3 regions of the Candidatus Pantoea rara genome follow, and region 1 is predicted to be linked to each of the others. Evidence: predicted binding sites of a transcription regulator. Region 1 holds the regulator's gene; each other region holds the start of a gene.

Region 1 (2,271 bases):
CCAACGGCTGGCGCGGGCACCTCAGCATTGCCGTTGACCGTATCGCCAAACCTCAGCGAACCCGGCAACTTGTCAAAGATTTCTATCGCCATTTTCCCGATATGGAGCTGATCATTCATTATGAAGTCTTTAACGGCGTCTGGGATGCGCTCGCCGATGGACGGGTAGAAGTGGCCATTGGGGCCACCCAGGCGATTCCGGTGGGCGGACGTTTTGCGTTTCGTGATATGGGCACCCTCAACTGGCGCTGCGTAGTTGCACCCGATCACCCACTGACACAGGCGAGCCAGATTGATGACGATACGCTGCGTAGCTGGCCTTCGCTGGTGCTGGAAGATACCTCGCGTGCGCTGCCGCGCCGTATGACGTGGACGTTAGATAATCAGCGCAGACTGGTGGTGCCGGAATGGCAAACCGGGCTGGAGTGCGTGCAGGCGGGATTGTGTGTGGCGATGGTGCCGGGACATCTTGCAAGGCCACTGCTCGACTGCGGCGATCTGGTTGAACTGACCTTGCCGGTGGCGTTTCCGGACAGCCCCTGCTGTGTTAGCTGGGCCGAGGATCGCGCATCACCGGCGACAGGCTGGCTACTCAGCTATCTGGGTGATGCGCAAACGCTTAATCAGGAGTGGTTAAGCGAGGATTAACGGCGATAGTCACGGAACGGACCATCGGCCACGGAACGGCGCTCTATCAGCGTAGGGTGGACTTCAATCGTTTGTGACACTTCACGCTTACTGGTGATGCGGTCCAGCAGCATATCCAGCGCTTTCTCACCCAGCTGGGCTTTAGGCTGATGCACGGTGGTCAGAGCCGGCGCGAAGTAGCGGGCGTTGCGCACATTGTCGTAGCCGATTACCGAAATATCCTGAGGCACACGCAAACCCATCTCGTCGGCAGCGCAAATCGCGCCCATCGCCATGATGTCACCACCGCAGAACACCGCCGTCGGACGCTGTTTCTGTGACAGGATCTGCTGCATCGCCTGATAGCCCGACTCCGGCTCAAAATCACCCTGCACAATCCACTCGGCGCGCGGCAGAATACCCGCTTCTTCCAGTGCCTTCAGGAAACCGGCATGACGTCCACCTCCGGTGTTACGCTCCATCTGACCGGGAATAGCACCAATATCCCGGTGTCCACGTTCAATCAGATAGCGTCCCGCCAGATAGCCGCCCTGAAAAGCATTATCGAGTACCGTGTCGGTGAAGTCGGCGCGCGACTCGCCCCAGTCCATCACCACCATCGGAATATTGCGGTTCTCTTCCAGCATCTGCAGCAGATCATCCGGATATTCAGAGCACATCACCAGCAGACCATCGACGCGTTTCTGCGCCATCATGCTGAGGTAGGCGCGCTGTTTTTGCAGATCGTTATGCGCATTACCCAGAATCAACGTATAGCCTTTGTCAAAACAGTGATTTTCAACCGCTTCAATAATTTCAGCGAAATAGGGCGCTTCGCTGGAGGTGGCAAGCAGGCCCAGCGTCCTGGTATGGTTCACTTTCAGGCTGCGTGCAACGGCGCTCGGCGAGTAGTGCAGTTCTTTGATCGCCTGCCAGACCGCGTTACGCGTTTCTTCAGCGACAAAGCGGGTTTTATTGATGACGTGCGAAACGGTGGTCGTTGAGACGCCGGCGCGTTTCGCCACATCTTTAATTGTTGCCATGAAAATCGGACTCCAGTGCTTATCTAACTCTATGATAAGCGTAGTGTTAAACGTTTGCGTCTGCTCAGGGGTTTTTTACGCAAAAATGCAGCTTTCCGGCTCGTAAACTGGCCTGGGGCGATGAATAAACGCTGTAAAAGATGCGCAAACGGAATCAGAGTTGCGCGCGTTGCGCAACAAAGGCGGGATTCTAACAAGGCTGGACGGATAAAACGAGATTTTTACCGGGCTGTGTGGGAAAATGCCATATCCCTACACATTGTGTGACTAAGGAGCAAGCAATGAGTACCGATCTTAAACTGGCGTTAATGACCACCGTGGGCTGTCTGCTGATGATTGTGGCCTTTAGTTTTACCGCCATTCTGCACTAATAAAAAAGCCGGGAATATCCCGGCTTTTTTCTGCCTGTAATGCTGCTCAGCGTATGGTTTTTGGCGTCATCACCCGACGAGCGCCGATGTAGTGGCGCTGCCAGTAATCTTCACCTAATGCGCTGATCTGAATATCTTTGCCGGTACGTGGCGACTGGATAAATTTGCCATCGCCCAGGTAAACGCCAACATGATCCGCAGTACCGCGCCCATTAATACGGAAGAAGACCA
Region 2 (2,271 bases), 200 kb from region 1:
CTGCACCGACATCGGTGCCTATCCCCACTTTCACGCCCTGCTGCCAGCTGCGCTTAATGTTAAACAAGCCGCTGCCGAGAAACAGGTTTGAAGTGGGACAGAAAGCGATTGAAGAATCGGTATCGTGCAGACACTGCCACTCTTTCTCTTCCAGGTGCAGGCAGTGCGCAAAGACGCTGCGTCGGCCGGTCAGCTGATGATGATGATAAACATCCAGATAGCCCTCGCGCTCCGGGAACAGCGCTTTCACCCAGGCGACCTCCTGTGGGTTTTCGCTGAGATGGGTGTGCAGCCAGGTATCGGGAAACTCCTGACGCAGTTGCTGTACTTTTGCCAGCAGCTGCGGGGATGAGGTCGGCGCAAAGCGCGGCGTCAGGGCGTAGCTCAGCCGTCCACGCTGGTGCCAGCGTTCAATCAGCGCCCGCGTCTGCTGGTAGCTCTGCTCCGGCGTTTCAGTAAGATTATCGGGCGCATTGCGATCCATCATCACTTTACCGGCGATCAGCCGCATGTTCAGGGCTTCCGCCGCACTGAACAGCGCTTCCACCGATTGCGGATGGACGGTGCCAAACACCAGCGCGCTGGTGGTGCCGTTAGAGAGCAACTGATGCAGGAAAAAGGCGGACATTTTTGCAGCGTGATCGGGGCAGTGATACTGCGCTTCGACCGGAAACGTGTAGTGATTCAGCCACTCCAGAAGCTGTTCGCCAAATGCGCCAATCATCTCTGTCTGCGGATAATGAATGTGGGTATCGACAAAACCTGGCACGATCACTTTGCCGCGCAGATCAGTCACCGGATGACCCGACAGCATCGCCTCACTGTTCTCCCAGCTCTCAAGCCCTGCCACGTGACCATCACGCAGCAGCAGCACCCCATCCTCCAGATAGCGCGCCTGCCCGACCAGGTCGTCGGGATGATCCGCCACGCCAGTGAAGTCAAAGAAGCTGGCGCGTATCGCCGTGTCGGTTGCTGATAGCATGCTTTGTCCTTTCTGAAAGCGCGATTTAATATCTGCAGATGATTCTCTCTTTAACACCTTGCAACCTGCGTGCCAGAACCTCCATCAAAGAAATCCCTTATATTTCAATAAATAAGGCCATCCCAGGTGTTGCGCAACGAAATTAGCCCCCTGACAGCTTAGCAACCGTTTGCATAGCACATGCAAACGGTTGCTAGTTAAAATGGGGCTCATTGAACATTTTGAGCATGGCCTGCTGCCCGCACAGCTGCCCTTTTAAGGTGCAGACTGCCCCGTAAAGGCGCAGCGGATAGCAAAGTAAAATCCGTTTACAGGCCGGGTCGCTTTTCCACGCGCAGAAGCAGAAATGAAATGCTATGGTGAAGCCATCAACGTTGAAAATGGCATAAGGAACAGTGAGATGATTATTTTTGTCACCGGTGCGACCGCCGGTTTTGGTGAAAGCATCACCCGCCGCTTTATTGAAAATGGTCACAAAGTGATCGCCACCGGACGCCGCGCCGAACGATTGAAAGCGCTGAAGGATGAGCTGGGCGAAAACCTGTATACCGTGCAGCTGGATGTACGTAACCGTGCCGCCATTGAAGAGGCCGTGGCGCAGTTACCGGCGGAATGGCGCAATATCGATGTGCTGGTCAACAACGCCGGTCTGGCGCTGGGCATTGAGCCTGCGCACAAGGCCAACGTTGAAGACTGGGAAAATATGATCGACACCAATACCAAAGGCCTGGTCTACATGACCCGCGCCCTGCTGCCACAGATGGTGGAGCGTGATGTGGGTCATATCATCAACATCGGTTCGATTGCCGGTAGCTGGCCTTATGCCGGTGGCAACGTTTATGGTGCCACTAAAGCGTTTGTGCGACAGTTCAGCCTTAATCTGCGCACCGATTTGCACGGCACCGCGCTGCGCGTGACCGACATCGAGCCGGGTCTGGTGGGCGGCACAGAGTTTTCCAGCGTGCGTTTTAAAGGCGACGATGATAAAGCGGGTCAGGTTTATGAAGGGGCTAAAGCACTGACGCCAGAAGATGTGACAGAGGCGGTCTGGTGGGTCGCCATGCTGCCTAAGCATGTCAACATCAACAGCCTTGAGATGATGCCGGTCAGCCAGACGCTGGCGGGCCTGAAAGTCCACAAGCCGTAACGCTCTGCAGCGCCAGCCCGCCTGGCTGGCGCTATCCGCGTCCCCAGCCCAGAACGATGATCAGCATGCCGCTGAACGCGATCAGTGCCCCACTCCAGTCCCATGCGCTTAACTTTACGCCATCCACTACCCGTAACCAGAG
Region 3 (2,271 bases), 1.5 Mb from region 1:
GCATGTCAGCCCCGGAGTGGGATGCGCTGACGCAGCACTGGCGTGAAGAGCTGGATAAGCGCATCGAAACGCTGACCCGCCTGCGCAATGATCTGGATGGTTGTATCGGCTGCGGTTGCCTGTCGATGCGCGACTGCCCACTGCGTAATCCCGGCGACCGGCTGGGTCAGCAGGGCTCCGGTGCGGTGTTGCTCGACCCGGAACAGGATGATAAACATCCGGACGTGGAGTGACGTCTATACTTGGTGAAGGTCAAAACACAGGGAATCATGATGATCACCGTTCACCATCTTGAGAAATCACGCTCGCATCGGGTGCTCTGGCTGCTGGAAGAGCTGGAAGTGCCGTACCAGATGAAACGCTATCAACGCGAACCAACCATGCTGGCCCCGGAGGCGCTGAAAAAAGTGCATCCACTGGGAAAATCTCCGGTCATTACTGACGGCAATCAGGTGGTGGCAGAATCAGGCGCCATTCTTGAATACCTAGAAGAGAAATATGATCACGAGTTCCGGCTGAAAGTCAGTGATGAGGAATCACGGCTACAGTGCCGCTACTGGCTGCACTATGCCGAAGGCTCGCTAATGCCGCTGCTGGTAATGAAGCTGATCTTTGGTCAAATGGGTAAGGCGCCGGTGCCGTGGCTGCTACGCCCGGTCGGGGCTGCTTTTGGTAAAGGCGTGCAGAAAGCGTTCCTGGATAAACAGCTGAAGCCGCACAAGCAAATGATCGAACAGCATCTGGCTGCTAATCCCTGGTTTGCCGGTAAGCGTTTCTCAATTGCGGATATCCAGATGAGCTTTCCACTGCTGGCGCTGGCGCAACGTGCCGGACTTGATCAGATGCCTGCTACCGGGAAATGGCTGCAGACTGTGCAGGAGCGTGCTGCCTGGCAACGCGCGATTGTGCAGGGCGGCGAGCTTTCGCTGCCAGGTTAATGCCCCCTCTCCACCGGCGTAGCTTGTCTTATCAGGGCTGCGCCGGTGTCCATCTCCTTAAAAGTTCTTTAACTTCAATAGCTCAGCACTTTATGCTGACGAAAGCCTCGCACCAGGAAGCCGCTTACGCCTGATCTTTATGCTGAAGATTCTCCCTCTGACAGTTGAAAATGTGCCGCTAAACGCCGGATAATCGCATGCCTTTTTATCTGGCTGCTTTTGACGGCCAACTATCTGCGGCAAGGTAAACGTTTGCCTGCCGGGTGAATCCCGACAGTGACGCCGTCTACCCGCTTATTCCAGGGACAGCGATGGTCGCAGAGCGATCCACACAACAAAAATTTTTGAGGCTCAACTATGTCAACTGAATCACGCCCGGCCAGTGGAAAACTGGACGCCTGGTTCTCGATCTCGGCGCGCGGCAGCAGCGTACGCCAGGAAGTTCTGGCCGGACTCACCACCTTCCTGGCGATGGTCTACTCCGTCATTGTGGTGCCGGGAATGCTGGGCAAAGCCGGTTTCTCCCCTTCGGCTGTGTTTGTCGCCACCTGCCTGGTTGCCAGCGTTGGTTCCCTCCTTATGGGGCTGTGGGCCAATCTGCCGATGGCCATTGGCTGCGCGATCTCTTTAACCGCCTTTACTGCTTTCAGTCTTGTGCTGGGTCAGCACATCAGTGTGCCGGTGGCGCTGGGCGCAGTATTCCTGATGGGCCTGCTGTTTACCCTGATCTCGGTGACCGGCATTCGTGCCTGGATCCTGCGTAACCTGCCGATGGGGGTGGCGCACGGCACCGGCGTCGGGATTGGCTTGTTTCTGCTACTGATTGCCGCTGATGGCGTGGGTCTGGTTGTGAAAAATCCGGCACCGGGCCTGCCGGTGGCGCTGGGTCACTTCACCACATTCCCGGTGATGATGACGCTGATGGGGCTGGCCGCGATTATTGGACTTGAGAAGCGCCGGGTGCCGGGCGGCATCCTGCTGACGATTATCGCCATCTCGCTGCTGGGCCTGATTTTTGATCCGGCGGTGAGCTATCAGGGGTTGTTTGCACTGCCAAGCCTGCGTGACGCCAGCGGCCAGTCACTGCTGTTCAGCCTCGACATCATGGGTGCAATAAAACCTGCTGTGCTGCCCAGTGTGCTGGCACTGGTGATGACAGCGGTCTTTGACGCCACCGGCACTATTCGCGCGGTCGCCGGTCAGGCAAACCTGCTGGATAAACAGGGCCAGATTATCAACGGTGGCCGTGCGCTGACCAGCGACTCTATTAGCAGCCTGTTTGCGGGACTGGTGGGCGCGTCACCGGCTGCGGTCTATATTGAATCGGCGGCAG

What was found. Region 1 encodes PurR, which represses purine synthesis genes. Its sites were predicted from a motif close to CANGCAAACGTTTGCNTG; they were not measured.
Region 2: a site for PurR is predicted at 1,162-1,179, ahead of guaD (guanine deaminase). Genes of this name have one in related genera too.
Region 3: a site for PurR is predicted at 1,180-1,197, ahead of ACR8BF_RS17345 (NCS2 family permease). Genes of this name have one in related genera too.

The regions. Positions count from the first base shown of each region.
Region 1 covers NZ_CP194942.1:2,216,199-2,218,469, reverse strand. Annotated here, with positions in the region: gene punR (DNA-binding transcriptional activator PunR) at 1-647, shown strand, start outside; gene purR (HTH-type transcriptional repressor PurR) at 644-1,669, opposite strand; gene ACR8BF_RS10445 (YnhF family membrane protein) at 1,951-2,040, shown strand; gene ACR8BF_RS10440 (C40 family peptidase) at 2,087-2,271, opposite strand, start outside.
Region 2 covers NZ_CP194942.1:2,017,882-2,020,152, reverse strand. Annotated here, with positions in the region: gene guaD (guanine deaminase) at 1-982, opposite strand, end outside; gene ydfG (bifunctional NADP-dependent 3-hydroxy acid dehydrogenase/3-hydroxypropionate dehydrogenase YdfG) at 1,383-2,129, shown strand; gene ACR8BF_RS09485 (YnfA family protein) at 2,161-2,271, opposite strand, start outside.
Region 3 covers NZ_CP194942.1:3,672,268-3,674,538, reverse strand. Annotated here, with positions in the region: gene soxR (redox-sensitive transcriptional activator SoxR) at 1-233, shown strand, start outside; gene ACR8BF_RS17350 (glutathione S-transferase family protein) at 273-938, shown strand; gene ACR8BF_RS17345 (NCS2 family permease) at 1,296-2,271, shown strand, end outside.